3 regions of the Streptomyces sp. NPDC006309 genome follow, and region 3 is predicted to be linked to each of the others. Evidence: riboswitches for the same ligand, from Rfam matches in the RefSeq annotation. Region 3 holds a riboswitch; each other region holds the start of a gene.
The links. A riboswitch is a leader RNA that binds a small molecule or an ion and turns the genes downstream of it on or off. The one in region 3 is predicted to bind cyclic di-AMP.
Positions count from the first base shown of each region.

Region 1: it holds a riboswitch for cyclic di-AMP, as region 3 does, so the genes downstream of both, ABZ117_RS13755 (peptidoglycan DD-metalloendopeptidase family protein) here and ABZ117_RS25120 (transglycosylase SLT domain-containing protein) in region 3, are expected to answer to the same signal.
Region 2: it holds a riboswitch for cyclic di-AMP, as region 3 does, so the genes downstream of both, ABZ117_RS08355 (C40 family peptidase) here and ABZ117_RS25120 (transglycosylase SLT domain-containing protein) in region 3, are expected to answer to the same signal.

Region 1 is NZ_JBEXRO010000008.1:94,761-104,845, forward strand. Features, by position in the region: gene ABZ117_RS13735 (XRE family transcriptional regulator) at 1-175, shown strand, start outside; gene ABZ117_RS13740 (DUF6126 family protein) at 172-294, shown strand; gene ABZ117_RS13745 (tyrosine-protein phosphatase) at 331-1,128, opposite strand; partial or broken gene ABZ117_RS13750 (GH36 C-terminal domain-containing protein) at 1,377-1,679, shown strand; cyclic di-AMP (ydaO/yuaA leader) riboswitch at 2,029-2,187, shown strand; gene ABZ117_RS13755 (peptidoglycan DD-metalloendopeptidase family protein) at 2,193-3,101, shown strand; gene ABZ117_RS13760 (SGNH/GDSL hydrolase family protein) at 3,350-4,135, shown strand; gene ABZ117_RS13765 (TetR/AcrR family transcriptional regulator) at 4,907-5,527, opposite strand; gene ABZ117_RS13770 (Glu/Leu/Phe/Val dehydrogenase dimerization domain-containing protein) at 5,614-6,792, opposite strand; gene ABZ117_RS13775 (MBL fold metallo-hydrolase) at 7,009-8,193, shown strand; partial or broken gene ABZ117_RS13780 (aldo/keto reductase) at 8,365-9,180, opposite strand; gene ABZ117_RS13785 (hypothetical protein) at 9,305-9,547, opposite strand; gene ABZ117_RS13790 (carbohydrate kinase family protein) at 9,789-10,085, opposite strand, start outside.
Region 2 is NZ_JBEXRO010000004.1:287,715-297,799, forward strand. Features, by position in the region: gene ABZ117_RS08345 (M23 family metallopeptidase) at 110-1,627, shown strand; gene pcrA (DNA helicase PcrA) at 1,670-4,159, opposite strand; cyclic di-AMP (ydaO/yuaA leader) riboswitch at 4,401-4,569, shown strand; gene ABZ117_RS08355 (C40 family peptidase) at 4,578-5,669, shown strand; gene ABZ117_RS08360 (hypothetical protein) at 5,756-6,109, opposite strand; gene ABZ117_RS08365 (NlpC/P60 family protein) at 6,540-7,592, shown strand; gene ABZ117_RS08370 (response regulator transcription factor) at 7,678-8,424, opposite strand; gene ABZ117_RS08375 (PspC domain-containing protein) at 8,421-9,710, opposite strand; gene ABZ117_RS08380 (PspC domain-containing protein) at 9,921-10,085, shown strand, end outside.
Region 3 is NZ_JBEXRO010000021.1:114,133-124,217, forward strand. Features, by position in the region: gene ABZ117_RS25110 (FAD-dependent oxidoreductase) at 1-819, shown strand, start outside; gene ABZ117_RS25115 (HAD family hydrolase) at 1,028-1,840, shown strand; gene ABZ117_RS25120 (transglycosylase SLT domain-containing protein) at 1,874-2,362, opposite strand; cyclic di-AMP (ydaO/yuaA leader) riboswitch at 2,366-2,548, opposite strand; gene ABZ117_RS25125 (polyprenyl synthetase family protein) at 3,069-4,079, shown strand; gene ABZ117_RS25130 (DUF2092 domain-containing protein) at 4,326-5,576, shown strand; gene ABZ117_RS25135 (ABC transporter ATP-binding protein) at 5,609-6,625, shown strand; gene ABZ117_RS25140 (ABC transporter permease) at 6,612-7,487, shown strand; gene ABZ117_RS25145 (NAD(P)H-dependent oxidoreductase) at 7,502-8,095, opposite strand; gene ABZ117_RS25150 (hypothetical protein) at 8,301-9,335, shown strand; gene ABZ117_RS25155 (VOC family protein) at 9,395-9,862, opposite strand; gene rarD (EamA family transporter RarD) at 9,913-10,085, opposite strand, start outside.

The DNA.
Region 1 (10,085 bases), on a different contig from region 3:
CGGGGACACCGCGCATCTGCTCGCCGCCGGCGACAGCGCGCACTTCGACTCCCTCACCCCGCACCGCCTCGCCGCCGAGGACCAGGACGGCGTCGAGCTGCTGTTCGTCCACACCCTGTTGCAGAGTCCCACGGCCACGCTGTGCCTGGGGCCGCTGACCGGAGAGCTGCCATGAGTGACTTCGAGACCAAGCTCCCCCGTTCCCTGTGGATCCGGCTCGTCATCTACATCGCCCTCGGGCATGTCCTGGCCGCGTTCCTGTACCTGCTGTTCACGGTGGGCGCCAAGTCGTGACCCGCCGGGCGCCCACGGCCGGGCCGGCGTCCCCGGTCAGTCCAGCAGGCGCTCGCGGAGCCGTTCGCGGGTCTCGGGGGCAAGGCCCAGGCCCTGGCGCAGGTAGGTGTCGACCTCACCCCAGGTCTCCTCGATGCTCTCGAAGGCCGCTTCCAGGTACTCGGCGCGGGCGTCGAAGAGCGGGTTGAGCAGTTCCATGACCTCGGGGGTGTACGCGGAGTCGGCGCTGCCGCTGCGGCGGACCTTGTAGCGGCGGTGCCTGGCGTTGGACTCCAGGTAGTCCGCGACGATGGCGTCCCGCTCCACCCCCAGGGCGAGAAGCGTCACCGCTATGGAGATGCCCGCGCGGTCCTTGCCGGCCGCACAGTGCATCAGCGCGGGCACGCTGTCGTCGGCGAGCGCGTGCAGCACCCGGGAGTGCTCGGCGGTGCGCTCCCGGACGATCTTCCGGTAGGAGGCGATCATCCGGGCCGCCCCCTTGCCGTCGTCGAGGATCGCACGCAGCTGGTCGAGGTCGCCCTCCCGGACCATCGTCCAGAACTCGGCGCCGTCCGCCGGGTCGCTCAGCGGCAGGTTCACGTTCCGCACGCCGGGCAGCTCGACATCGGGGCCCTCCAGCCGCTGGTCGGCCGAGTTGCGGAAGTCGAAGACCGTGTGCAGGCCCAGGGAGGCGAGGAACGCCGCGTCGTCCTCGGTCGCGTGCGCCAGATGCCCGCTGCGGAACAGCACGCCGTGGCGCACCCGCCGTCCGTCCGTGGTCGGCAGCCCGCCCACGTCACGGAAATTGCGCACTCCGGCCAGCTCCGGCTCGGTCGACGGCACCTGCTGCGTCACGGGGGCTCCTCCCGGTCGGCCCCGCCGGCGCGGCTCACCGGCGGGCACTTCGACGACCATACGACATCGATTTCCCCGGGCGACGAGTCGTCCACAGGCATTGTCACGCGGTCCGGCGCCCTGGATGATGTTGGTGTCTGAGCGTCGTTGTCGGTACCTGTGAGGTCTCGATGGCGGGCATCGCCGAAGACGGCCGTACGTGGTTCCTGTCCGGCCCCGGCAGTTGCGCCCTGCATCTCACCGGCGCCGGCGAACTCACCCGGTGGACCCCGCGGGAGCTGGCCGAGGCTCAAGGAGATCCGGCCGGTCGCGCAGCGCGGCGAGCTGTACCGGCTGCGGCCCCCGACGGGCGGCCTCGGGCGCGGTCCAGTACGTCCTGGGGGAGGAGGCGATGGTCCCTCGCCTGGCTCCAGGCGCAGCGCTAGGCGAACCGGCGCCGGCGGTCCGGCTGCGCGGACCCGACCCGGCGGCATCGTACGAATGCCGCGAAACGGGGACAATCCATCGCGGGGGCGGTGCTGCTGCACCACGGGTTGTGTACGGGACTCTAGGGAGACCTGGATGCGGCGGTTTTCCGGCTGCGTCACATCTGAGCCGCGTGCCCGTATTGGGAGTTTTCCTCCAACTCGGCGCGATTTGAGGTGGCGTGGGAAGTGTTCACGTGAGGAGCGTCATATCCGTGACCCTGCGTCGTACGTCATGTCCACGTAATACCGGTCACGGCAAGGGGATTTGGGGGACGGGAGAGGCGGAAACGCACGCAGGGTGACCATGAGTTCCCGTATCCGGTCACCCGAAACGCGAACAGCGGGAACCTGGTGCTTGTTTCCTCGCGTCCCCCTCGCTTACGTTCACCACCAATCCGGACGGAACGCCGAATCCTGCCGCCGCCCGGAACCCCACACACTTGACCCGCGTCCGGCAGGAGCGGGGGACCCACCAGGTAAAACCGCCTGTCCCGGTCTCCGCGACAGGCTTTGGGGTGCAGCCGTGCGGTGCACGGCCGGGCAGCTCCAGCCCGAACCCGACAGCTGACCTCGCAGGCGCCGGAGAGGAACCGCGCCATGTCCGCCAAGGGCAAGCACCGACGTCCCAAGCCCCAGCGTTTCTCCCGCTCCATCGCCGCCGCCGGAACCGGTGGCGCCGCGCTGGCACTCCCGCTGATCGGGGCCACCGGCGCGCACGCCGCGCAGACCGCCGCCCCCGTGCAGGCCGTGTCCGGCAAGACCGCGCAGTCCCTCCCGGACACGGCGGACAAGGCCGCCGCGCGGCCCGGCACGGATCTGCGCACCTACACGGTCCGCAGCGGCGACTACCTCTCGAAGATCGCCGACGAGCAGCGTGTCACCGGCGGCTGGCAGCGCCTCTACGACGACAACCGGCAGGCCGTCGGCGCCGATCCGTCGCTGATCCACCCGGGCCTGAAGCTCAGCCTCGGTGCGAAGGCCGCGCAGACCCGCACCGGGACCGCCGCCCCGCGGCACACCCCGGCGACCCCGGAGTCCACCCGGTCCGCCCGGACCCCGCAGTCCGCCCCGTCCTCCACGTCCACCGGTGTCTCCACGGGCTACACCCTCCCGGTGGCGGGCGCGGCCACCGGCACCGGCTATCACGTGCCGGGCGGCATGTGGTCCAGCGGCTACCACACCGGCGTCGACTTCGTCGTCCCGACCGGCACGTCCCTCAAGGCCGTCGCCGCGGGCACCGTCGTCTCCGCCGGCTGGGGCGGCGCGTACGGCAACCAGGTCGTCATCCGGCTGAACGACGGCTACTACGCCCAGTACGGCCACCTGTCCCAGCTCTCCGTCTCGGCCGGCCAGAGCGTCACCCCGGGCCAGCAGATAGGCCTGTCCGGCGCCACCGGCAACGTGACCGGCCCGCACCTGCACTTCGAGATCCGCACCACGCCGGACTACGGCTCCGACATCGACCCGGTCGGCTACCTCCGCCGGCACGGCCTCGCCGTGGGCTGACGCCCGGCCCCCGCACCGCCCGCCTGGCACGCCGTCGAAGGCCGGACCCCAACCCGGGGCCCGGCCTTCGGTGTTCCGGTTGCGCGGCGTTCAACGCGCCTGGCGACAGCCCTATTCCGGGGTTGGCGGATTCTTTAGGAGTGGCTCATCTCACCGTTAGTCAACCCCCGCCTACGGTCGCGTAGGTCACACCCGAAGGTGAATCATGATCCGACGTGGCAGACGATTCGAAGAATGACAACAGATCAGTGATCGGGTCGTACGTAGCGGTGGGGGACAGCTTCACCGAGGGCGTCGGCGACCCCGGCCCCGACGGGGCGTTCGTGGGCTGGGCCGACCGGTTCGCGGTCCTGCTCGCCGACCGGCGTCCCGAGGGCGACTTCCAGTACACCAATCTCGCCGTACGCGGCAAACTGCTGGACCAGGTCATGGCGGACCAGCTCCCCAGGGCCGTCGAACTGGCCCCGGACCTGGTCTCCTTCTGCGCGGGCGGCAACGACATCATCCGCCCGGGCACCGACCCCGACGAGGTGGCCGAGCGCTTCGAACGTGCCGTGGCCCGGCTCACCGAGACGGTCGGCACCGTGCTGGTGACGACCGGCTTCGACACCCGTGGCGTGCCCGTGCTCAAGCACCTGCGCGGCAAGATCGCCACGTACAACGGGCACGTCCGCGCCATCGCCGACCGGTACGGCTGCCCCGTGCTCGACCTGTGGTCCCTGAAGTCCGTGCAGGACCGCAGGGCCTGGGACCGCGACCGGCTGCACCTCTCGCCCGAGGGGCACACGCGCGTGGCCCTGCGGGCCGGGCAGGTCCTCGGCCTGGAGGTCCCGGCCGACCCGGAGCAGCCGTGGCCGCCGCTGCCGCCCCGGGGCACCCTGGAAATCCGCCGCGACGACGTGCACTGGGCCCGCGAGCACCTCGTCCCGTGGATCGGGCGCCGGCTGCGCGGGGAGTCCTCCGGCGACCACGTGACCGCCAAGGGCCTGCTGTCGCCGGACGACATCAGGATGCGGATCGCCACCGTGGCCTGACCTCATGGCCGGCCCACGCCCGGTACCGTCTGCCCCGCACACGCGGTGCGGGGCAGACGGTACCGGGCGTGGCGGCACGTTCGGCCTTGCCGCCCGCTGCTCACCGCCCACCGCCGCCCCGGGCACGAAGCCCGGCGCGTGCCCGGTGCGGGCTTGGGCGCATGCCGGTCCCGGGCTGCGGCGCGTGCCCGGTCCCGTGCTTCGGCGCCTGCGAGCTCCGGGGTTTGGGCGCCTGCCTGGTGCCGGTGCGGGCGCGTGCGCAGCCTGTCCGTCGGGGCGTGCCCGGTGCGGGTTTCGGTGCTTGCCCGGTCCTGCGCTTCGGTGCCTGTGCGCTCCCGGGTTTCGGCGCGTGCCCGGTGCTGCACTTCGACGCGTGCCCGGTCCGGGGCTTCGGTGCATGCCTGGTGCCGGTTCGGACGCGTGCGCAGCCTGTCCGTCGGGGCGTGCCCGGTGCGGGTTTCGGTGCTTGCCCGGTCCTGCACTTCGGTGCCTGTGCGCTCCCGGGTTTCGGCGCGTGCCCGGTGCGGGCTTGGGCGCGTGCCGGTCCAGCGCTTCGAAGCGCACTCAGCCTGCACTCCGGCGCGTGAGCGGTGCCGGTTTCGGTCCCTGCCCGGTCCCGCCCTTTCGGCGCATGCCGGTCGGCCCTTTCGGTGCCTGCGCGGTCTCGTTCCTCGGCGCGTGCCCGGTCCCGGTCCTGGGCCTCGGCGACTGCCCGGTGCGGGAATGTGCCGCCGGGGCGGTGTCGCCCGCTCCGGGCCCGGGTGGGCGCTCTCAGCGCTCGGGGCCGGCCAAGGTCTCGCGGTCCAGGCCGAGTTCCCGGGCGAGGGCGTCGTCCACCCACTCCTGGGCCCGGGCCCGTGGCACCCCGCCCGGGTAGGACGTCAGCTGTACGGCCAGACCGTCCAGCAGCGCGGTCAGCCGCAGCGCCGCGCCGGCCGGGTCCGCGCACACGAACTCACCGGCCGCCACGCCCTCGGCGATGACCTCCGCGATGGCCGCCTTCCACTGCCTGTCCAGCTCCCGGGTGACATCGCGGAGCGCGGGCTCGCGCAGGGCCACCGCCCAGCCCTCGATCCACAGCCGCCAGCCTTTGGCCTGCCCGGTCGGCGCGTACCAGCGCACCGCCGCCCGCAACCGGCGCAGCGCGGTCGTCCGGCGCCCCAGCAGCCCGCGCAGATGCGCGAGATCGTCCGCCGCCGCGTACGTGAAGGCGGCGGCGACCAGCTTCTCCTTCGTCGAGAAGTGGTACAGCACCAGCGCGTTGCTCACACCGAGGGTCGCGGCCACGTCGGCGATCCTGACCGCCGCCACGCCCCGCGCCTCGATCTGCTCGATGGCGGCCCGCAGCAGTTCCTCCTGCCGCTCCGCCACGCTCAACCGCACTCTCGCCACGCGGTCACCCTAGCCGTTGTCCCCGGGCGCCGAAGCCGTCCGGCGTCCGGTCCCGGCCCACGCCGTCCGCTCCCCTCCCGGGCTCGTCACCGGTACCAGCCGAAACGCTCCGCGATCAGCGGCAGCCGGTCGGCCGCCAGGGCGTGCGCGGCCGCCCGCGGGCTCGTCCCGTCGGCCGACGCGCGGTCGAGCGTCAGGCCGACCAGGGCGCGCATCGAGCGGCGGATATACGCGAACGCCTCCTCGGCGTCGGCACCGATGTCTCCGAACAGCGTCCACCACCACCAGGCGTTGGTGCCGGAGTTGACGACCACGTCCGGCAGCACCGTCACCCCGCGCGCGGCGAGCAGTTCCTCCGCCTCCGGTACGACCGGCATGTTGGCGGCCTCGACGATCCAACGGGCGCCGATCTCCTCCTGGTTCGCGGTGTCGATCGCGTACGAAACGGCCGCCGGCACCAGCACCTCCGCCTCCGTGGACAGCCAGGCGTCCCCGGACAGTTCGAGGTCGTCCGGGCCGAGCACCCGGCGGTCCACGGTGCCGTAGCCGTCCCGCGCGGCCAGCAGGGCCTCGACGTCGAGCCCCGCCGGGTTGGCGATCGTGCCCTTGACGTCGGCGACGGCCACCACCGTCAGGCCCGCGCGAACGAGGAAACGGGCGGTGGCCCCGCCCATCGTGCCGAGACCCTGTACGGCGACCCGGGTCCCCGCGTACGGCACCCCCGCCCGGTCCAGGGCCGTGAGCACCGACTCGGCGACCCCGCAGCCGCCCGCCAGCTCGTCGAGGCCGATGCCGTCCACCTCGACCGGGAAGGCGTCCGCGAGGCGCCCGCGGGCCGTCACCTCGTCGTCCAGCAGCGGATACACCGCCTGGACGGAGGAGACCAGCCCCGCCTCGGCGGCCGCGCGGTCCACCGTTTCCTGGCCGAGGCCGAGGTCCTCGCCGGTGGTCCAGCAGGTCTCGATGTACGGCCGCACGGCGCGCAGGTACCGCACGAGGAGCCCGTACGCCCCCGGGTCCCGCGGGTCGCAGTCGATGCCGCCCTTCGCGCCGCCGAGCGGGATGTAGCGGGCTCCGGGGCGGTAGTGCAGGGCCTCCTTCACGGTCATGCCGCGGGCGAGACCCGTCACCTCCTCCAGGGTGCAGCCCGGCCGCATCCGCAGTCCGCCGCTGGCCACGCCCCGCACCAGCCGGTCCACCACCAGGAAGCCCCGGCGGCCGGTGACGTGGTCGGTCCACACGAGCGACATCCAAGGGGCGGTCACGGGGTCTCCAAAAGGGGCCGGGGCGCAGCTCCGAGGCTGCCGGCCGGACGGTGCGACAGCGCGTGATACTGAATGGTGGGTCAGTATTCGGACCCGGTCCGGCAGCTGTCAACGTGCTCGGCGGAAGCCCGCTGACGGCAGTCGGCACCCCGGCACGTCGGGACTGCCGGCCGGGCCGACCATAATGGAAACCTCACCCACTCCACGGGAGGTACCGTGACCGGTCTGCGTTCCCCGAATACCGGGCTCCGCGCGCTGCGGCCCGCGGCCTTCGGCGCGGACCCGGGCGGCGAGCGCCTGGCACGCATCCGCCGCTCGCCCCACTTCAAGGACGGTGTCTTCCAGAACCCGGGCGGCCCCGCACGCACCCGCCCCGCCGGCTCCACGCTCGACGTGGCCAAGGTGTTCCTCGACAAGGACACCCGGCCCCTGCGCGCCCCCAGGGGCACCGTCCCGGTGCACCCCACGACCTACGCCGACCTGGCCCGGCCGCCCGTCACCGGCCTCCGGCTCACGTGGGTGGGCCACTCCAGCGTGCTCGTGGAGATCGACGGGCACCGGGTCCTGTTCGACCCCGTCTGGGGCGAGCGCTGCTCCCCGTTCCCGTTCGCCGGGCCCAAGCGGCTGCACCCGGTGCCGCTGCCCCTGGCCGCGCTGGGACCGGTCGACGTCGTCGTCATCTCCCACGACCACTACGACCACCTGGACCTGCCCACGATCAAGGCGCTGGCCGGCACCGACACGCTGTTCGCCGTACCGCTGGGCGTGGGCGCCCACCTGGAACACTGGGGCGTCTCCCCGGACCGGCTCCGCGAGCTGGACTGGCACGAGTCCACCCGGATCGGCGGCCTCACCCTCACCGCCACACCGGCCCGCCACTTCTGCGGCCGGGGCCTGCGCAACACCCAGCACACCCTCTGGGCGTCCTGGGCCGTCGCCGGCGAGGAGCACCGGATCTACCACAGCGGTGACACCGGCTATTTCGACGGCTTCAAGGACATCGGCGCCGGGCACGGCCCGTTCGACGCCACGATGATCCAGGTCGGGGCGTACAGCGAGTTCTGGACCGAGATCCACATGACTCCGGAAGAAGGCGTGCGCGCCCACCTCGACCTCCAGGGCGGGGTGCCGCACGGCGTGCTCCTGCCGATCCACTGGGGCACCTTCAACCTGGCCCCGCACCCCTGGGCCGAGCCGGGCGAGTGGATGCTGGCCGCGGCCGGGGCGGTGGGACAGGCGGCGGCCTTCCCCGTTCCGGGCCAGTCCTTCGAGCCTGCCGGCGTCCTCCCCACGCGCCCCTGGTGGCGGGATGTGTCCCTGCCGCTGAACCGCGAGTGGCCGGTTCCGGAGATCACCGCGGTGGCGCCCCGTGGGGACCTCGACTTCGTGGGCGAGGTCTGACCACGGGCGGACCCGGACAGGCGGGGGTGCGTCGGCTCCTCTCAGGGCAGTGGGGCCGCCGCGTGCGGTGATCCACAACTCGTACCACTCCTCGTGCGTGAGGTCCGGCTCGCGGGAGACCGCGTCCCCGCAGGCGCCGATGCGCTCGGGGCGGGTGGTGCCGACGACGGGGGTGATGCCCGTCGGGTGCCGCTGGAGCCACCACAGGAGGATGGTCTCCGGTGTGGTGTCCTTGCGCCGGGCGAGGTCCGCGACGAGCCGGTTCACCGTCGTGTCCGTGCGGGTGGTGAAGCGGCCGCGGGCGAGCGGGCCCCAGGCCTGTAGCCGGACGCCGTTGGCCGCGCAGCACTCCAGCGTGCCCGTCGTGAAGCCGTTCCGCGTGGCGTCCGGTGTGTTGAACAGGACGCCCGCCTCCAGCCGGTCCCGCTGGGCGAGGCTCATCTCCAGCTGGTTGACGACCAGCGGGACGTCGACGTGGGCCTGGAGGGCGGCGATCTGCGGGCCGCTCATGTTGGAGACGCCGAACTGCCGGACCAGTCCCTGGGCGTGCAGAGCGGTCAGCGCCTCGGCGATCTCGACGGGATCGGCCAGGGGGTCGGGCCGGTGCAGGAGGAGGACGTCCAGGACGTCCGTGCGCAGGCGGACGAGGCTCTCCTCGACACGCCGCAGGATGCTCGCTCCTCGCAGGTCGTAGTGCCCGGGCCGGCCGCCGTCGGGCAGCCGGATGCCGCACTTGGTCTGGAGGACGATGCGTTCCCGCAGTCCGTGGCTGCGGGCGAGCACCTCGCCGAAGACGGCCTCCGACTTGCCGTACCGGTAGATGTCGGCGTGGTCGAAGGCCGTGATGCCGGCGGCCAGGGCCGCCTCGATCGCGGTCTCGGCGTGCTGGACGTCCTCGGCCGTGTACGGCTCCGTGTCCCAGCCGCCACCGAGTCCCATGCAGCCGTGGACCAGCTTGTGCGCGCGTATGTCGGTCTCTGCCGCCATGGCGGTCTCCGTGGGTGAGTGCGGGTGGTGGCGGGGCGGTCAGGCGCGAAGGGTGCCGGCGAGCATCTCGGCGACGGCCAGGACCGGCAGTTGTGTGTTGGAAGCCGTGCAGCACCGCCTCCTACTAGCCGTGCAGGTACCGCCGGATGAAGCGGGCGCCCGCCACCTGGAACACCAGCGGCTTGAGGTGGGCGAGATCCCGGCCCTCGGTGCCGGGCGGCGGATATAGCCGGTCGGGGAGCAGATCCAGGCAGGAGTCGGAGAGGAAGTACACGTCCACGCCGTCCCTCCGGAGCCGGTGGGCCCGGGTGGTCAGCTCCAGGGTGATCTCGGCCGGGTGGTCCGGCCACACCTTGGGGTCCGGCACGAGCGGGACGCAGTGTGCGGGACGCGGTGTTCGTCGAGGTAGGGGAGGTCCTCGATCGGATGGTCGCGCCGCAGCGTGTCGAGGAGTCCGTGCGCGGGGGTGACCAGCGAGACGCGGTGACCGTGTGCGGCGTACTCCCGCGACAGATTCCACACCAGCGGGGACAGCCCGCCGCGCATCAGACGGTTGTCGAACCCGCCGCACTCGAAGGCGAAGTGGATGATGTGCCTGCGCCCGCGCCTCACCGGTTCCCCGCGGCCCGCGCACGCGCCGCGCGCAGACCCGGCAGGTCGATGAACTCGGTGTGGGTGCCGACGCTCCCGCACACGAACGCCCCGGCCACCGAACCGCTCAGCACGCAGTCCTCCAGTGCTTGGCCGTCGAAGTAGGAGTGCAGGAACGCGGTGACGAAGGCGTCGCCGGCCCCGTTGCTGTCCACCACCGGACGCTCGGGGCGTACGGCGGGGAAGTGGCGGATCGTGTCGTCGCCGCGCTCGAGCAGGTAGCAGCCCTCGGCGCCGTCGGTCGCGATCACGAA
Region 2 (10,085 bases), on a different contig from region 3:
CGTTTCCGGCCCACGGGAAACAAGCCGAAGATTGTCGTGCCCGCATACCGCCGGGTACAGTCGCCGCACTGCTCTGGCAGCCCCTGTTGTCGAGGCGAAAGAGAAGTTGGTGAACGATCGTCACCCGTCGGGGACCATGACCACCCCGGCCCCGGCTTCCGACGCCTCCCCCGCGCACTACCCGCCGTACGGGGCACAGGAAGCCCCCTACGACGACCTCACCACCTACGGTGGCTATGACGCCACCGGTTTCACGAGTGGTTCCGCGGGCACCACGGCCTTCGACACCGACCCGCTCTTCGGCAGTTTTCCGGGCGGCGAGCAGACCACCGGCGCGTACGACACGGCCCAGTGGCAGCCGGGCAGCGGCCAGTCCTCCGACTACGACCCGTGCGCGGCCCCGCCCCATGCCGGTTACGACTCCGGCGGCTACGACACGTCCGGTTGGGCGGTCCCCGCGCAGGCCACCGGCAACGACGTCAGCGGCCAGTGGGACACCGGCGCCTGGCTCCCGTCCGACCGGCCCGGCGGCGCCGACCCCACCCAGCAGTGGGAGTGGGGCACCCAGACCTTCGACACGGGCGCGTACGACGCCACGCAGTGGAACTCCGCGGGGCAGCAGGCCGGGACGGCGGAGCCCGAGCAGGGTGGCGAGCCGTTCGACCAGCAGGCCACCGCCACGTTCGAGGCGGTCGGCGACGCGCGGGCCGCGGCCTTCGAGCAGGCGCCGTACGAGGACACGCCGTACGAGGACACCGCCTGCGACGAACAGCCTCCCGGCGAGGGCGAGCCGGACTCCACCGGTGAACTGCCCGCCGTGACCGGACTGCTGGACGGCCAGGAGGAGACCGGCCCGGAGCCGGAGACCCGCGCGGGCTCACGCGGCGCGGCGCGCTCCCGGCGCCGTACGCCCGCCAAGCGCTCGGCGCTGCTGACCGTCGCCGTGCCCTCGGCCTGCGTGATGGGAGTCGCCGGGATCGCCGCAGCCTCGGTCGGCGCGCTCGGCGACAGCTCCGAGGACACCACCGCCTCCGCCCCGGACGTGCAGGTGGTCAAGCCGTCGATCGCCAACAGCAAGCTGGACACCCAGCTCAGGACGCTCTCCGACGGCGCCCACGACTTCGCCGACCGGGCGAGCCGCACCCAGGAGCGGATCGACCTCGTGGCGCAGCAGGCACTGGAGAAGAAGAAGGCCGCCGCTGAGGCCGCACTCAAGGAGCGGCTGCGCCCCAAGTTCGTGCTGCCGGTCACCCAGCGCGGCCTCAGCGCGTACTTCGGCCAGGCGGGCGTCAACTGGATGTCGGTGCACACCGGCATCGACTTCCCCGTCTCGTACGGCACGACGGTGATGGCCGCCACCGACGGCACGGTCACCACGCAGTGGAACAGCGCCTACGGCAACATGCTGATCCTGACGTCGAAGGACGGCACGCAGACCTGGTACTGCCACCTGTCCAGCTACCGCGTCGCCTCCGGTACGACCGTCAAGGCCGGCCAGCCGATCGCCTACTCCGGCAACTCCGGCAACTCCACCGGCCCGCACCTCCACTTCGAGGTGCGTCCGGCGGGCGGGGCGGCCATAGACCCGTTGCCGTGGCTGCGCAGCCACGGACTCGATCCGACGTAGGACCGGCAGGCCCCCGCCGAGCGGCGGGGGCTCTTCTGTGCCCTACAGCTTCTCCACCGGCGCGTACCGCAGCAGCAGCCGCTTCGGCTTGGTGTCCCCGAAGTCGACCGTGGCCTCCGTGTTCGCGCCCGTGCCCTTCACCCCGACGACCGTGCCCAGGCCGAACTGGTCGTGGGTGACCCGGTCGCCGACGGCAAGCGCGACCACCGGCTTCTCTGCCGTGCGCCGCGTGGCGAACCCCGACGCGCCCGACGCCGAGGAGCGCGAGCGGGAGGAGGACAGCGAGGCCGCGATCCCGGACACCGGCCCGGACGACACCGGCGCCGCGGCCCCCGTCCGCTTCCACTCCAGGTGCGCGGCCGGGATCTCCTCCAGGAAGCGGGACGGCGGGTTGTACGACGGCTGGCCCCAGGCGCTGCGCAGCGCCGACCGCGTGAGGTACAGCCGCTCCCGGGCGCGGGTGATGCCGACGTAGGCCAGGCGGCGCTCCTCCTCCAGCTCCTTGGCCTCGCCGAGGGCGCGCATGTGCGGGAAGACGCCGTCCTCCATGCCGGTCAGGAACACGACCGGGAACTCCAGGCCCTTGGCGGTGTGCAGCGTCATCAGCGTGATGACGCCGTCGCCGCCCTCCTCGTCGGGGATCTGGTCGGAGTCGGCGACCAGGGCGACCTGCTCCAGGAAGTCGGCGAGCGTGCCGGCCTCCCCTTCCCCGCGCTCCTGCTCGAACTCGAGCGCCACGGCGGCGAGTTCCTGAAGGTTCTCGATGCGGGTCTCGTCCTGCGGGTCGGTGGAGGCCTGCAACTCGGCCAGATACCCGGTGCGTTCGAGTACCGCTTCGAGGACGGTCGCCGGGCCGGCGCCGGATTCGACGATCGTGCGCAGGTCCTCCATCAGCGTGTTGAACCGCTTCACCGCGTTCGTGGACCGCGCGGCCATGCCGTACGCCTCGTCGACCCGCTTCAGGGCCTGGGGGAAGCTGATCTTCTCGCGCTGGGCGAGGGCGTCGACCATGGCCTCCGCGCGGTCGCCGATACCCCGCTTGGGCACGTTGAGGATGCGGCGCAGCGGCACGGAGTCCTCGGGGTTGGCGAGGACACGCAGGTAGGCCAGGACGTCCCTGACCTCCTTGCGCTCGTAGAAGCGGACGCCGCCGACGACCTTGTACGGCAGGCCGACGCGGATGAAGACCTCTTCGAACACACGGGACTGGGCGTTGGTGCGGTAGAAGACGGCGACGTCCCCGGCGCGTGCCTCGCCCGCGTCGGTGAGCCGGTCTATCTCCTCCGCGACGAACTGAGCCTCGTCGTGCTCGGTGTCGGCGACGTAACCGGTGATCCGGGCGCCGTGGCCGGCGTTGGTCCACAGGTTCTTCGGGCGGCGGGACTCGTTGCGCTCGATGACCGCGTTGGCCGCGGACAGGATCGTCTGCGTGGAGCGGTAGTTCTGCTCCAACAGGATCGTCGTCGCGTTCGGGTAGTCCTCCTCGAACTGGAGGATGTTGCGGATCGTCGCGCCCCGGAAGGCGTAGATCGACTGGTCGGCGTCACCCACGACACACAGTTCGGCCGGCGGCAGGTCGCTGTCGCCGGGCGGTACGTCGGCGTCCTCGGCGGCACGCTCGCCCGTCCCGACCAGCTCGCGCACCAGGGCGTACTGGGCGTGGTTGGTGTCCTGATACTCGTCGACCAGGACGTGCCGGAAGCGGCGGCGGTAGTGGTCGGCGACGTCCGGGAAGGCGCGCAGCAGGTTGACCGTCGTCATGATCAGGTCGTCGAAGTCGAGGGCGTTGGCCTCGCGCAGCCGCGACTGGTAGAGCGCGTACGCCTGGGCGAGGGTCTTCTCGAAACCGTCGGCGGCCTGGGCGGCGAAGTCCTCCTCGTCGATCAGCTCGTTCTTCAGATTGCTGATCTTGGCGCTGAAGGACTTGGGCGGGTAGCGCTTGGGGTCGAGTTCCAGATCACGGCAGACCAGGGCCATCAGGCGCTTGCTGTCGGCCGCGTCGTAGATCGAGAACGACGAGGTGAAACCGAGCTTTTTCGACTCGCGGCGGAGGATGCGCACACACGCGCTGTGGAAGGTCATCACCCACATCGCGTTGGCGCGCGGGCCGACGAGCTGCTCGACGCGCTCCTTCATCTCGCCGGCGGCCTTGTTGGTGAAGGTGATCGCGAGGATCTGACCCGGGTGGACGCTCCGCTCGGCGAGCAGGTGGGCGATGCGGTGGGTGAGCACACGGGTCTTGCCGGAACCGGCGCCGGCGACGATGAGCAGCGGGGAGCCGGCGTGCACGACCGCGGCGCGCTGGTTCTCGTTCAGCCCCTCCAGGAGCGCCGCCGCGTCGATCACGGGGCGCGGGGCGCCGTCGCGGTAGTGGGAGTCCCGGTCCGGCGGCACGTCGAACTTCCCGCCGAACAGATCGTCCGGAAGGGGCTCCGGAGCGTGGTCGTGCTCGGGCGGCGGCGGGAGCTCCTCGTCGTGCCCACGCGGGGGCTGGAGGTCCGCCAGGAAGCTGTCGTCAAAGAGGCTGCTCATCGCTCTCCGAGTCTAGGGCGCCCCACCGACAACCGGTCACCGTCCCGCAAGCCGATCTTCGCCACGCGGGTGCCCCGCGACCCCTCACGCACCGGAAGCACCTGGTCACGTCCGCGTGAACCCGCCCCGAGGTCACGGAAATGTATCGGACATACTGCGCACCAACCTTCACAGAAGCCACACGAGTTGGCTAGGTTGCCGTCAGGCCGCACGACCCCCCTCCGGCGAACGTCGCCGGGCCGCGCGGCCTCCGCCGAGTCCGGCGTGCCCCCTGCGCGGCACCCGGAGCCGGGGACCCACCGAATCCCGGGGTGAATCGGCCGACTCCCGCCCGGGACGACGCCGTAGGGCAACCCTTCCGTCCGCCCGAACCCGACAGCTAACCCGGTAGGCGGCAGCTAGGAAGGAGTCGCCTCCCTTGGCGTCGCACCGCAAGCCGCGCCCCGGCGGAACGCCCGGAGCGGGCATCCGCACCCCCGCTCTCGCCACCGCCGCCCTCACCTCCCTCGCCGTGTTCTCCCAGACCGCGGAGGCCGCTCCCGAGGCCGGTCACGGCAGGCCGAGCCCGGAGGAGGTCGAGCGGAAGATCGACGACCTCTACCGCCGGGCGGACTCCGCGACCGGGACGGCCGCAGCGGCCCAGGAACCGGCTGGCGTCCCACGGCGGCAGGCCGACAGCCTCCAGCGGCTCCGTGACGAGGTCGCCCGGCGCGCGGCCCGGGCCCGTGCCGTCCCGGCCCCCCGCGGCACCGCCTCCGCCCTGGACACGGCCGTCCTGCCGCCCACGCGGGGCGGGGACAGTGCCGCGGGGGCCAGGGGGAGAATCGGCGCCGCGGCAGCGGGCCGCGATGTCGCAGCACCCCGGTGGAGCGGGGGCGTCGTAGCGCCGGTCCCCGGAGGCGACGTCACCACACTCGCACCGGTGGCACCGGCACCACCGGTCAGGGACGCGGTCCTACCGGGCCGGGAGGTGGCCGTCGTGCCGCCCGCGGACTCCGTCGTACCGCCCGGGAACAGCCGGCCGGAGATCGCCGCTCGAGCCGTGCGGGACCCGAAGGCGGTGAAGACCGCCGTTCAGCGAAAGCTCGCCCATGCGCGCGTGCTGCTCGCACAGCGGACCGCCCAGGGGTCCGCGCCGTCCGGCACGGACGCGGCCAAGGCCGGGAAGGCCGTCGCCTTCGCCCGGGCCCAGCTCGGCAAGCCCTGCGTGTGGGGTGCCGCCGGCCCCGGCTCCTACGACTGCTCGGGCCTGACCCAGGCCGCCTGGAAGTCCGCCGGCGTCACCCTGCCGCGTACCGCCCGTGACCAGGCCGCCGCCGGCACCACGGTGCCGCCGGCCGACGCCCGCCCCGGCGACCTCGTCTTCTTCCACGACGACCGCCGCCACGTCGGGCTCTGCACGGGCGACGGCATGATGATCCACGCGCCCAGACCGGGCGCGTACGTCCGTGAGGAACCGATCTCCTCCGTCGGCGGGTCGGCCGTCCACAGCGTGGTGCGACCGGGCTGACGTCCCGGGCCGGCCCTGGCCGGCCCACCGGCCGGCGCGGCCAATGCGGACGGCGCGGCCAATGCGGACGGCCCACCGGCCGGCGATCAGGTCCAGAGCACGGCGATGAAGATGTTCGCCGTGGTCAGCAGGCCGACGAGCGCGAACTGGCCCTTGTCGATCCGCTCCTCGTCGCGTTTGACGTAGACCAGCCCGAGGATCACGATCAGCAGGGCCAGCTTCACGCCGATCTTCACGGTGTTGATGTGGTGGTCGTCGGCCTGGTTGAGGCCGACCAGCGCCACCCCGGTGACCAGCATGGTCAGCGCGCCGTGCAGCATTCCGGGCACGAACCGGGCCGTGCCCCGGCCCATCGCCTTCATCTGGGTGAGGAAACCGCCGAGCAGCGCGGCGATACCGACGATGTGCAGGCCGACGAAGAGATGGATGAGTACGTCCATGGGGCCGGAGCCTAACCAGGCGTGCCCCGGCCCCCCTTCACCGGCCCCACCGAGCGCTCGTGACGGGGGTCGCGGACACCGGCGGGCGTATATGCGAGCCATAGCACCCCACCCGTCCCGCCCGTCCCACTTCCTGCACTTCGATCATCACGCAGCGTGAACGGAACGACTCCGGCTGGGCAGCGGGATCACATGCGGTCAAATCCCAGCCCGTCGCGGACAGTTCCGCACAGTGCGTTACCAACTCGTCACCGTTCGGCCTAGCGTCCTCCTCCAGGTGACCGGCTCCCCACGCCGCCCGGACCAGGGGCGGCAGTCGGTCACCCGCGCCGAGAAGGACCCGGCGGCGGCCCGTTCCCCCTGTGCGGACCGCCGCCGGGCGCACTGACCGCTCGACATACGAGCCGTACGGAAGGACGTGACGGTCCAGGTGGCAGCGCACCGCAAGCCCCGGCAACGCTCGCTCAGTGGTACGGCCCGCACAGCCGCCACACTCGCCCTGGCGGGCGTGGCCACCGCGACGGGCTTCGACGGGACGGGCCACGCCGAGCCCCAGCCGACGCCCGGGCAGGTGAAGGCCGAGGTGGACCGCCTGTACCGGGAGGCCGAGACCGCCACTGAGAAGTACGACGGGGCGAAGGAGAAGGCGGAGGCGGCCCAAAAACGGATCGCCGGATTCCAGGACCAGGCCGCCCGCAGACAGCAGAGACTCAGCTCGGCCCGCGACGCACTGGGCTCGATCGCGGCGGCGCAGTACCGGGACGGCGGCGTCGACCCGGCCTGGCAGCTGGCCCTCTCCAGCGCCCCCGACCGATATCTGGACGGCGCCGCGTTCGCGGAACGGGCCGGTCACCGGCAGGCCGCCGTGGTGTCCCGGGTCCGCGACCAACTGCGGGAGATCGAGCGGCTGCGCGGTGCCGCGCGTATCGAGCTGTCGTCGCTGCGCGCACGGCAGGCGGAGCTGGACCGGCAGAAGAGGACCGTCACCGGCAAACTGGACGAGGCCCGGCGGCTGCTCGCCCGACTGACGCCCCGCCAGCGGGCCGAGGTCACCGGCGGCACGGGCCGACGCGTCTCCCGGTCGGCCGCGGGCCCGCGGGAGCCGATGCGGGCCGGGCCCTCACCGGCCACCACCGCACGTGCGGCGGCGGCCGTCGCCTACGCCTACGGCAAGCTCGGCAGCCCCTACGTGTGGGGGGCGACCGGTCCGAACGCCTTCGACTGCTCGGGACTGGTGCAGGCCGCCTACCGCTCGGCCGGCGTCTCCCTGCCCCGCACCACCTACGCCCAGATCGATGCGGGCCGACGGGTGTCCCGCTCCGAACTCCAGCCGGGCGACCTGGTGTTCTTCTACTCCGGGATCAGTCACGTCGGCATCTACGTGGGCGACGGCCAGATGATCCACGCCCCGAACCCGTCGGCCCCGGTCCGCCTGGCGCCGGTCGACCAGATGCCGTTCGCGGGGGCGACCCGCGTGGCGTGAGGGTCGTGACCCGGGCTTTCGTGGGGGGTGGAACAAGGTCGCGGTACGGGCAGGCTCCGGGGTGAGGCGGGCGGTGCCGCGGGGGTCAGACCAGCCGGCGGGCGGTCGCCCAGCGGGTCAGCTCATGACGGTTGGACAGCTGGAGCTTGCGCAGGACCGCCGAGACATGGGACTCGACCGTCTTCACTGAGATGAACAGCTGCTTGGCGATCTCCTTGTACGCGTAACCACGGGCGATCAGGCGCAACACCTCGCGCTCGCGCTGGGTGAGGCGGTCCAGGTCCTCGTCCAGCGGCGGGGCGTCGGTGGAGGCGAAGGCGTCCAGGACGAACCCGGCCAGCCGCGGGGAGAAGACGGCGTCGCCCTCCTGTACGCGGAAGACCGAGTCGACCAGGTCGGTGCCGGTGATCGTCTTGGTGACATAGCCGCGGGCGCCACCGCGGATCACACCGATCACGTCCTCCGCCGCGTCCGACACGGACAGCGCCAGGAAGCGGACGGGCCGTTCGGGGTCCGCCATCAGGGCCGCACACCGGCGCAGCACCTCGACCCCGCCGCCGCCCGGCAGGTGGACGTCGAGGAGGACCACCTCGGGCCGGGTCGCGATGATGACCGAGACCGCCTGGTCGACGTCCGCGGCCTCGCCGACCACCTCGACCCCCGTCTCGGCGGTCCGGCCGATCTCGGCCCGCACACCGGTGCGGAACATCCGGTGGTCGTCCACGAGCACCACCCGCACCTGCCGCCCACGCGCACCGCCGTCATCGGACCGCTCGGTCCCTGCCGCCTGTGCCGCCCCCGCCGTGCCGTTCGCCTCGGTCGCGTCGCTCATGACGTCCTCTCCGCCCTCTCCATCTCCAGCTCGACCTCGGTCCCGCCCCCCGGCACCGCCCGCAGCCGGGCCGTACCGCCGTTGCGCTCCATGCGGCCGATGATCGATTCTCTGACGCCCATGCGGTCGGCGGGTATCGAGTCCAGGTCGAAGCCGGGGCCCCGGTCGCGCACGGACACGAAGACCGCCTTTCCCTCGACTTCGGCATACACCTGTACGGCACCGCCGTCGCCACCGTACTTGGCGGCGTTCACCATCGCCTCGCGCGCGGCCTGCATCTGCGCGCCGGTCCTCTCGTCCAGCGGGCAGTCGCCGACGACGACGACCTCGATGGGCACGCCGTGCTTGTCCTCCACCTCGGCGGCGTTGCGCCGCACCGCCTCGGCGATCGTGTCCGGTTCGTCCGTCTCCTCCTTGCCGGTGCCCTCCGGCTTGTACAACCAGGTGCGCAGGTCGCGTTCCTGGGCGCGCGCGAGTCGGCGCACCTCGCTCGCGTTGTCGGCGTTGCGCTGGATCAGGGTGAGGGTGTGCAGCACGGAGTCGTGCACGTGGGCGGCGACCTCCGCACGCTCCTGGGCGCGGATGCGCATCAGGCGTTCCTCGGACAGGTCCTGGGTCATGCGGACCAGATACGGGCCGGCGAGCAGGGTGATGCCCACCAGGACGGCGAGCGCGGCCTGGAGGACCGCGCCGAGGTGGGCGGCCGAGCCCTGGAGGACGAAGACGGCCGAGACACCGGCCGTGACCAGCAGGACACCGGCGGCCGCACGCAGCAGCGTCAGCGTGCGGCGCCGGCGGCCGACCTCGACCCAGCGGGCCCGGCGGGCGTTGTCGGCCTGGCGCCAGACAAGGGCGACACCGGCCGCGACGAGCACGGCGGGCACCAGATACGCCTTGGCCGGGCCGCCCAGGTTGACGCTGCCGACGAAGACCATGGACACGATGACCATGAGGAGCAGTGCGGCGATCTGCCCCCGGTCCGGCTTGCGGGCCACCAGCTTGCGCCGGCCGTCCGCCGAGGTCTCCGTCCCCACCAGCGACGGCTTCTGGCCGCCGACGCCGCCGATGCCGAGCGGGACGAAGAACCAGAACGCCGCGTACAGCAGGGCGCCGAGTCCGTCGGCCATGAACAGGCCGACGAAGACGAGCCGCACCCAGACGACGGGCAGCCCGAGATGCCCGGCGAGGCCCCGCGCCACTCCGCCGAGCCAGCGTCCGTCGCTGCTGCGGTAGAGCTTGCGCGGTGGCCGCGGGTCGTCGAGGGGCGGGCTTGCGGCTTCCGGCATGGCATCGATGGTCACACGGCCGGTGGGGCGGGGCATCAGGGTCGGTCCCCGAGACGCCCCTGATCTTCCGCCGGAGCCGGCCGGGGTGGCGGACCGTCCGGCGGTCGGTGCGGGTCGAACGCCTCCCCGGCCCGTCTCGGGGCCGATTTCAGGGTCGGCCCAGGGTTGTCCCGACTGCCGCCGGGGCGGACGGGCCGTCACCATGGACGCATGACGGATCACGAGCACGCCGCGACGGGTCCGGGACCCGGCTCCGGCCCGCGCCCGGCCCCGGGCACCGGGCCGACGGATGCCGCGCCCGCCGCGACGGGAAAGACAGGAGCGGCCGGCCCCGGCACCCGCACCCGTACTCACACCAGCGCTCGCGTCTCCACC
Region 3 (10,085 bases):
GAGCTGTTCACCGCGCGTGCGGTCGTCGTCGCCACCGGCCTGGCGGGACTCGCCCACCTGCCGCCGGAGCTGGCGGGAGCGGCGCCCGGCGGGCCTTCCCCGTCCGGTCCCGTCTCGCACAGTTCCCAGCACCACGACCTCGGCCGGTTCGCCGGCCGGGAGCTGATCGTCATCGGCGCCGGCCAGTCCGCGCTGGAGACGGCGACGCTCGCCGCCGAGGCGGGTGCACGCGTGCGCGTGGTCGCGCGCGGACGCGGGAGGGTCGCCTTCGGCAGCCCGCCCTGGCAGCAGCCGGCGTTCCGGCCGCGGTCCCCGTTCGGCCGCGCCTGGTCGCTGTGGGCGCTCAGCCACCACCCGCACCCGTACCGCTTCCTGCCCGAGCCCACCCGCCACTACCTGGTCCGCCGGGTTCTCGGTCCGCTCGGCGCCTGGTGGCTGCGCGAGCGCTTCGAGAAGGGTGTGCGGGTGCGGGACGTCGAGCGGGTGGTGGGCGCCGAGGCCCCGGACGGCAGCCCCGTGGTCACCGTCCGCACCCACGCCGGACGGACCGAGCGGCTCACCGCCGACCACGTCATCGCCGCCACCGGCTACCGCGTCGACGTCGCGGCGATGGACTTCCTCGGCCCCGGACTGCGCTCCCGGCTCGCGGTGAGCCGCGGCACGCCGAGACTCGGCCCCGGTTACGTCTCCTCCGTGCCCGGCCTGTACTTCACCGGCCTGCCGGCGGCGTCCTCGTACGGCCCGGTGATGCGTTTCGTCTGCGGTACGGAGTTCGCCTCCCCGCGGCTGACGAGGCACCTGGCGGCGGCCCACGGGTGAGGCGTCCCGTCGGGGTCCGTCACCTGTTCCGCCTCCGTCCGGGCAGGCGGTGCCGGAGCCGCCGCGGACCACGGCCGAAGGGCCGCCGGGGACCACGGCCGAAGGGCCGGCAGGGACCGGCCGGAACCGGCCGGTCGGGGCCGGTCGGCATGTAAGTGCCCGGAGAACGAGGTGAGTCGGCTGGGTGCGGTGTCCGTATTCTCTGATCATGGCACCCACCCCCGCGTACGCCCTGATCGCCACCGACCTGGACGGGACGCTGCTGCGCGGCGACGACACCGTCTCCGACCGGTCGCTCGCCGCGCTCGCGCGGGTGGCGCGGGCCGGGGCCCGCCACCTCGTGGTGACGGGCCGCCCGGCCCCGCGGGTACGGCCGCTCCTGGCGCGCCTGGGCTGCACGGGGCTCGCGGTGTGCGGGCAGGGCGCGCAGCTCTACGACGCCGGGACCGGCCGCCTGCTGTGGTCGGTCCGGCTGGACCGGGAGCTGGCGGAGACCGCGCTCGGCAAGATCGAGGCGGAGGTGGGGCAGGTCTTCGCGGCGGTCGACCAGGACGGCGTGGACGGGCTCACGCTCATCGAGCCCGGCTACCGGATGCCGCATCCGACGCTGCCCGCGCTGCGGGTCGGCCGGCGGGACGACCTGTGGCGCGCGCCCATCAGCAAGGTGCTGCTGCGCCATGCCGAACTGTCGGACGACGAGCTGGCGGCCGTGGCGCGCGCGGTGGTGGGCTCCCTGGCGACGGTCACGATGTCCGGGCCGGGGACAGTGGAGCTCCAGCCGACCGGGGTGACCAAGGCGACGGGGCTCGCGCTGGCCGCGGAGCGGCTGGGGATCGGCGCCGGACGGGCCGTCGCCTTCGGTGACATGCCCAACGACATCCCGATGTTCGACTGGGCGGCCCACGGCGTCGCGATGGCCGACGCCCACGCCGAACTCAGGGCGGTCGCGGACGAGGTCACCTTGTCCAACGAGGACGACGGTGTCGCCGTCGTCCTCGAGAGACTGTTCCCGGCCGACTGACCGGGATGTCAGCAGCGCCGCCGCCGGTGCCGATCAGTACGCGCCGAACACGTTGTCGATCGAGCCGTACCGCGCGGCCGCGTAGTTGCAGGCGGCGGTGATGTTCGCGACCGGGTCGTAGATGTCGAACGACGTCCCGGCCACGTGGTAGGCGTTGAAGGTGGGGTCGATGACCTGGAGCAGGCCCTTGGACGGGATGCCCGCGGCCGCGTTGGAGTCCCACAGGTTGATGGCGGCCGGGTTGCCCGACGACTCGCGGATGATGTTGCGGTAGATGCCGTTGTAGGTGCCCGGGATGCCCTTCTGGGCCATGATCGCGAGCGACTCGCGGATCCAGCCGTCGAGGGTGTTCGGGTAGCCGGCGGGGGTGGTGGCGGCCGTCGTGGCGGTGGCCGGGGCCGCGGCGGCGCTGGTGGCGCCGATGAGCGGCAGGGCGAGGACGGCGGCGCCGGTGCCCACGGCGGCGAGGGCGCGGACGAGGCGGCTGTTGCGCGAACGGCGGTGCTGAACGGCGGCAGACATGGGGAAGTTCCTCTCCTACGCCTGCGAGGTGAGCTGTCGGGTTCGGGCGGGGAGGCGCCCGGCCGTGCCCTGGAGGAGGCACGGCTTCACCCCTAGCCGTTCCGGCGCGGCGTGTGCCGTTCCGGCCCGGCGGCTTACCTGGGTCCCCCGCTCCTGCCGTACGAATGAGTTCGTCGATGGGTGATGCGGGCGGCGGCAGGATTAGGCGTCCGCCCGACGGCCGGGAACGTATGCGAGAGCACATGTCGGGAACAAGTGCCGGATTCACACAACGCACTATTTGACCTTGATAGACGCCGTATGGGGTGCTTGATCCTTTGCGGCTGCCAAGCCTCAACTCACCCACGGGGCAAGGGTTCGGCAGGGTGGGGGAGCAGGGGCCGGCCGGAACGCCGCGTGACCCAATTCACGAAAAGGCAAAACACTTCAAAACAGACAAGAGGGAATCGGCGCATTCCCGCCCCGAGGTTCGACGGAAGGGGTGGAGGAGTCGCGGAACGACATATGAATTGCTGTTAAGTCAATAAATGTCCGTTCTTACCGCCTGATCACCCTCACGCCCGTTCTGATCCGATACCGCCCAGGCTGGACCGGTGGGCGCTATCGGTGATCGAAAGGGGACCGGATACGCTGAGTTGAGTGAGGGCAGCGACCTATCGACAAACCGTGTGATCGCCAGCAGACAGCAGCAGACAGGAGACCCCTCGTGACCGTCGTCGGGCCGTTCGGGCTGAGCGTGCGGGACCAGGCTCTGGAAGCCGATGTCCAGGCCGGATTGACGGCTGTCGAGGAAGGCTTGCTCGAGGCCACCAAGAGCGAGGTCCCGTTCATCACGGAGGCCGCGCAGCACCTCGTACGGGCCGGCGGGAAGCGGTTCAGGCCGCTGCTCGTGATGCTCGCGGCACAGTTCGGCGACCCCTACGCGCCGGGCATCGTCCCGTCCGCCGTGGTCGTGGAGCTGACCCATCTGGCCACGCTGTACCACGACGACGTCATGGACGAGGCGGCCGTGCGGCGCGGCGTGGCCAGCGCCAACACGCGCTGGGGCAACTCCGTCGCGGTCCTCACCGGTGACTTCCTCTTCGCCCGCGCCTCCCAGATCCTCGCCGACCTCGGCCCCGAGGCGGTCCGGGTGCAGGCCCTCGCGTTCGAACGGCTGGTCACCGGCCAGATCCTGGAGACCGCGGGTCCCTCGGACGGCCGCGATCCGGTCGAGCACTACCTGGACGTGCTCGGCGGCAAGACGGGCTCCCTCGTGGCGGTGGCGTGCCGGTTCGGCGCGATGATGTCCGGCGCCGACGAAAGGGTCGTCGACGTGCTCACCCAGTACGGCGAACGGCTCGGCGTCGCCTTCCAGCTCGCCGACGACGTCCTGGACATCGCCTCCGACTCCCACGAGTCCGGGAAAACCCCGGGCACCGACCTGCGCGAGGGCATCCCCACCCTCCCCGTGCTCCGGCTGCGCGAACGCGCCGCCCGGCTGCGCCGGTCCGAGGACCTCGCGCTGTGCGAGCTGCTGGACTCCGACCTCAGCGACGACGCCCGGCACGCCGAGGCGCTGACCGCGCTGCGCGCGCACCCCGCGCTGGAGCAGGCCCGCCGGGACACCGTGCGGTACGCGGAGGAGGCGCGGGCCGCGCTGGCGCCGCTGCGGGAGTGCGACGCCAAGGCGGCGCTGCTGGAGCTGTGCGACGCGGTGGTGCACCGCGCCGGCTGAACCGGCCGGACACATCTTCGGGCGGCGTCCTCCCGCACGACCCCTACGGGTCGGGGGAGACGCCGCCTCCGTATGTCATACCGCAGGCGTACACGGAGTTGGCCCCGAGGGCTGACGCTTCCGCGCGGCCGATTTGGTCAGATGGTCACTACGGAAATCACCACTCCTCACCGATTCGGGTGAGAATGGCGGCTCAGGTGGACCAGCGTGGGGACAGCCGCCGCCGACGACGGAGGTAAGGCACACATGGCACCGTACGCATCCGATGACGCAGTGGGCGCCGCGCACGACGAGGACCCGCGAACCGGCCGGCGCAAGGCCGCCCGGTACGCCGTCCCGGTCGCGGTGGTGGGGGTGGCCGCGGCCACGATCGGGCTCGTCCCGGCGCTCGCCGACTCCGGTGACCCCGACCTGCCGAGGATCAGCGCCCAGCAGCTCGTCGAGAAGATCGCCAGGTCGGACGTGCAGCAGCTGTCCGGCACCGTGAAGATCAGCACCGACCTCGGGCTGCCCCAACTCGGCGGCCTGGAGAGCAGCCTGCTCTCCGGGGCGGACAAGGGCTCCGGCGACGGCTCCTCCGCCGACCCGCGGACCAGGCTCACCGAGCTGGTCTCCGGCACGCACACCCTGCGCGTCGCCGCCGACGGCCCCGACCGGCAGAAACTGTCGCTGCTGGAGAGCGGCGCCGAGTACAGCCTGATCCACGACGGCAAGGACGTCTGGGGCTACGACAGCAAGAGCAACGAGGTCCACCACTCCACCGCGGCCGGCTCCGGCGGGGACCGCGGGACCCGGCCGCCGGCCACGCCGAAGGACTTCGCCGAACAGGCCCTGAAGTCGGTCGACGCCACCACGTCCGTCACGGTCGACGGCACCGCCCAGGTCGCCGGGCGCGACGCCTACAAGCTGCTGATCAAGCCCAGGCAGTCCGGTACCACCGTCGGCGCGATCAGCATCGCCGTGGACGCGCGGACGGGCCTGCCGCTGAAGTTCACGCTCACCCCGAGCGGCGGTGGCGCCGCCGTGGTCGACGCCGGCTTCACCCGCGTCTCCTTCGCCGAACCGGCCGCCTCCACCTTCGACTTCACCCCGCCCAAGGGCGCGAAGGTCACCGAGGGCGAGGACGGCGCCGAGGTTCCCGGGCACGCCCCGAAGGCGGACGGGAAGTCCAGGAACGGGTCCCCGGCGTGGGAGCACGGCCCGCGGGGCGGCGGGGAGTTCGCCAAGGGGCTGGGCGGCGCCACGGTCCTCGGCAAGGGCTGGACGTCCGTCGCCGCCTTCGACACCGGTGCCAAGGGCGGCCTGCCCACCGGCTCCAAGGGCGGTGACCTCGGCGGCTTCCTCGGCTCGCTCGGCGAGCCGGTCTCCGGCGCCTTCGGCAAGGGCACGGTCTTCTCCACCCGCCTGGTCAACGCCCTGATCACCGACGACGGCAAGGTCTACGCCGGCGCGGTCACCAAGGACGCCCTGGTGAAGGCGGCCGACGCGGCGAAGTAACCCGTCCGGGCACGACGAAGCGAGGGGGGCCGATGGACGAGCCGTCCGCCGCGGAACCCGGCCGGGGGCCCACGCCGGAGCCCGGGCCCGCGGTGGCGCCCGGGCCCGCGGTGGCGCGGGCGTGCGTCATCGCCACGCGCGGGCTCACCAAGCGCTTCCGCGGCGGACAGCTCGCCGTCGACGGTCTCGACCTGACCGTCCCGGCGGGCAGCGTCTTCGGTTTCCTCGGCCCCAACGGATCCGGTAAGACCACCACCATCCGCATGCTCATGGGCCTGATCGAACCGACCGCGGGCACGGTCCGGGTCCTGGGCCGGCCCATGCCCCGGGCCGCCCGCACGGTCCTTCCGCAGGTCGGCGCGCTCATCGAGGGGCCCGCCCTGTACGGCTTCCTCTCCGGCCGGGACAACCTGCTGCACTACGACGCCGCCGACCCGTCCGCCGACCCCCGCACCCGGCGCGCCCGCGTCGCCGCCGCACTGGACCGGGTCGGTCTCACGGCCGCCGCCGGCAAGAAGGCGAAGGCGTACTCGCTGGGCATGAAACAGCGCCTCGGTCTGGCCGCCGCGCTGCTCCGGCCCCGCGCACTGCTGGTCCTGGACGAGCCCACCAACGGCCTCGACCCGCAGGGCATGCGGGAGATCCGCACCCTGATCAGGGAGCTGGCCGCCGACGGCACGACCGTCTTCCTCTCCTCCCACCTCCTCGACGAGATCGAGCAGGTGTGCACGCACGCGGCGGTCATGACGCGGGGCCGGCTCGTCACCCAGGGGCCGGTGGCCGACCTGGCGGCCGGGGCGCGCGGCCGGCTGGTGGTGACCACCCCGGACACGGCCGAGGCGGCCCGGGTGCTCGAGGAGCAGGGCGTCGGGGACGTGGCCGCCGACGGCGACCGGGTCACCGGCGAACCGCCGGCCCGGGACCTCGCCGAGGTGACCGCGGCCCTGGTCACCGCGGGTGTCCGGGTCCGGGGCCTCACCGTCGAACGGGCCTCGCTGGAGGACGCGTTCGTCGCGCTGACGGGGGAGGGGTTCGATGTCGCGCGCTGACCCGGCGGGCGCCGCGCGCAAGCCGAACCCGCTGTGGACGCTCGGACTGCTGCGCAGCGAGCTGGTCACCACCGTCCGCCGCTGGCGCACGCTCGCGCTGCTCGGGGTGCTGGCCGCGGTGCCGGTGCTGATCGGGGTCGCGGTGCGGATCGAGACGCGGGACGGCGCCCCGGCGGGCGGGAACGGCGCGGGCCCGGCGTTCCTCACGCAGGTCACCAACAACGGGTTGTTCCTGGTCTTCACCGCGCTGGCCGCCACCCTGCCGTTCTTCCTGCCGATGGCGGTGGGTGTCGTCGCGGGTGACGCGATCGCGGGGGAGGCGGGCGGCGGCACCCTGCGCTATCTGCTGGTCGCTCCGGCCGGCCGCACCCGGCTGCTGCTCACCAAGTACGCGACGGTACTGGCCTTCTGCCTGCTCGCCACCCTGGTCGTCGCGGTCTCCGCGCTGGCCGTCGGCGTACTGCTCTTCCCGCTGGGCGAGCTGACCACGATCTCCGGCACCCGGATCGGCCTCGCCGAGGGATTCGGCCGGGCCCTGCTCATCGCCCTGGTCGTGGCGGCCTCACTGGCCGGGGTGGCGGCCGTCGGCCTGTTCGTGTCGACGCTCACCCAGAGCGGCATCGCGGCCATGGCTACCACGGTCGGCCTGCTCGTCACCGTCCAGATCGTCGACCAGATACCCCAGCTGCACGCGCTCCAGCCGTATCTGTTCCCGCACTACTGGCTGTCCTTCGCCGACCTGATGCGCGACCCCGTCTACTGGGACGGCCTGACGCGCAACCTCGGCCTCCAGGCGTTGTACGCGGCCGTGTTCGGCTCGGCGGCCTGGGCGCGGTTCACGACGAAGGACATCAGCGCCTGACCTCGGGGCGCGGCTCAGACGCCGGCCGTCTCGTGGGGGAAGCGCGCGAGCGGAGCGTCCCGCGCGAAGAACGTCTTCGCGCGCGCGAGCGCGTCCGCGTCCCCGCGTACGTCACCCGGCGCGCTGCCGTTGCCGAGCAGGACCCCGCCGAAGCGCATCTTCAGATAGGCGGCGGAGTGGATGAGCGTGCCGGTGTAGGGGGCGGTTACCGCGGGCTCGTCGTGCGCGAGGGCGGCGACGCCCCAGAGCGTACGGCCGGCCATCGTGTCCCTGAAGTCGGCGCCGGGGGTGCGCAGCCAGGCCGACCAGTAGTCGAGGTAGCGCTTGGTGAGGCTGGACACCGAGTACCAGTACAGCGGCGAAGCGATCACGATGTCGGTCGCCGCGAGCGTGGCGTCCAGCAGCAGGCCGGCGGGGGTGTCCGGTGACGGCCGGACGTAGTCGCTGTCGTGCCGCAGGTCCACGAAGTCGGGCAGGGGGTGGTCGGCGAGCCGGATCCACTGCTGCTCGGCGTCCGCGGGCAGTTGCTCGGCTGCCTCGCGGGCCAGCAGTTCGGTGTTGCCCTCGGCGCGGGCGCTGCCCAGGACGAAGAGGAAGCGACGGGTCATGGGTCCCCCAGGTGAGTGATGCCGGTGATGCCGTCTCGCAAATTAACGCACGTGCATCTTATGCATGTGCAAGAAAATTTGACCAGAGTGTGGCTGGTGCGAGGCTGTGACGTCGCGGTGACGCGGGAACCCGGCCTACCCGACAGACTGGGTGGCAGGACGCGTACGACCGGATCGCGGCGCCTGGGGAGTGAGGGGCAAACCGATGGCTCGAGTCAGCTTCGAGAAGAAGCGGGCGCTTCAGCCCGTGGCGCACCCGGCGGCGGTGTCCGTCGAGGTGTTCGGCACGGGGGACGCGTCGGTGGACGGGGCCCCGGTCGTGGCGGCACCGGGTGAGGAGATCCAGCAGGCCGTCCTGAACCATCTCCAGCGTCTGGCCATCAGCGTCGGCGCCTCCGTACGCGCCACGGTCCGCGACGACCGCACGGGCTGGGTGGTGCCCCTGGAGGTCGCGACGGACGGCTCCAGCCGGACGACGGGGGAGCCGGTCCGGGTGCCGGCGCCACCTGGACCGGGCGCGGGCACACCGACGAGGACCGCCACCGCCGTACCCCCGGCCGCCGCCACCGCCGTCCGTACGGAGGCAGCCGCCGCCAACGCCGTCCGTGCGGGGGGCGGGACCGCCACCGCCGTACCGGCGCGGGCCGTCGCCGCCATACCGCCGGAGGCCGTCCTCGCCGTGTCGCGGGAGGCCGTCGCCCACACCCCGGCCCGCGGGTTCGACGCCGTCGCCGAGGAGGTGCTCGGGGACGGCCCCCTGACCGAGACCGCCGAGGGCGCCGAGCTGCTCACCGAGCCGATGACCCGCATCAACGAGGCCGTACGGGCGGGCCGTATCGACGCGGCGGCGGAACTGGCCGACCGCACGCTCGCCGAGGCCACCGCCGTGCTCGGCCCCCGGCACGCCGAGGTGCTGCACCTGCGGGAACTGTCCGCCTACATCGCCTACCTGGGGGGCGACCCGGTCCGTGCCTTCCAACTGTCCCTGGACCTCGCCCGGCTGCGCCGCCAGGCACGGGACGGGGAGGCCGCCTACGGCAACGTGCAGAGCGCGGCGACCGCCTGGCGCGCGGTGCGCGACCCCGAGGAGGGCCTGCGGCTGGGCCGCGACCTGATCGACCTGTGGACGGACCTCAGCGCCGAGCCGGGCCCCGCCGCCGACGATCCGCGCCCCCTGGAGTCCGCCCGCGCCCGTATGGTCCGCCTGTCCGACCGCGCGGCCCGCGCCGCCCGGCCGTGACCCCGGTCTTCCCGATCCGGCTGATCCGGCCTGATCCGGACTGATCAGGATAGAAAGCCCTAGTGGACGCAGAACTCGTTGTCCTCCGGGTCGGCCATCACCGTCCACCGGCCGGAGGGCTCCGCCACCTCCCGCAGCAGCCGTGCGCCCAGTGCCTCCAGCCGTGACAGCTCCTCCGCGCGCCGGTCCGGGCCGGGGTGCAGGTCGAGGTGGAGCCGGTTCTTTCCGGTCTTCGGCTCCGGCACGCGCTGGAACAGCAGCCGCCGCCCGAGCCCGGTGCCGGTCCGCGGGTCGTACGGGTCGTCGGGATGCCGTACGGCGATCAGGTCCCGGAAGGCGAGGCGGCCGTGGTACTCGACGGTGGCCTCGCCGGACAGCGCGCCCAGGGACAGCAGCTGTTCGATGAGGGCGCTGTTGTCCTCGGCCGTGTAGTGCAGCGCGGCGGCCCAGAAGTCGGCCTGGGTATGCGGGTCGGCCGCGTCGATGACGAGCTTCCAGTGCAGCGGGGCGGGCGCCTGTGTGGTCATGGCTCCCACTTATAACCGGACCCGCGGCGGAGGGATCCGTTCCGCGCCGGTCAGACGTCAGCGGGAGTCGACGCCGGAGCCGGCCCCGGAGTCGGCCCCGGGGCCGACGCGGGAGCCGTGGCCTCGGGCCGTCCCGGTGGCGCGGCGCCGGCCGGTCCCGGGGCCGTGGCGCCGGCCGGTGCCGGTACGGCGAACCGTGCCGTCCGCCGCGCGGTGCGCAGCG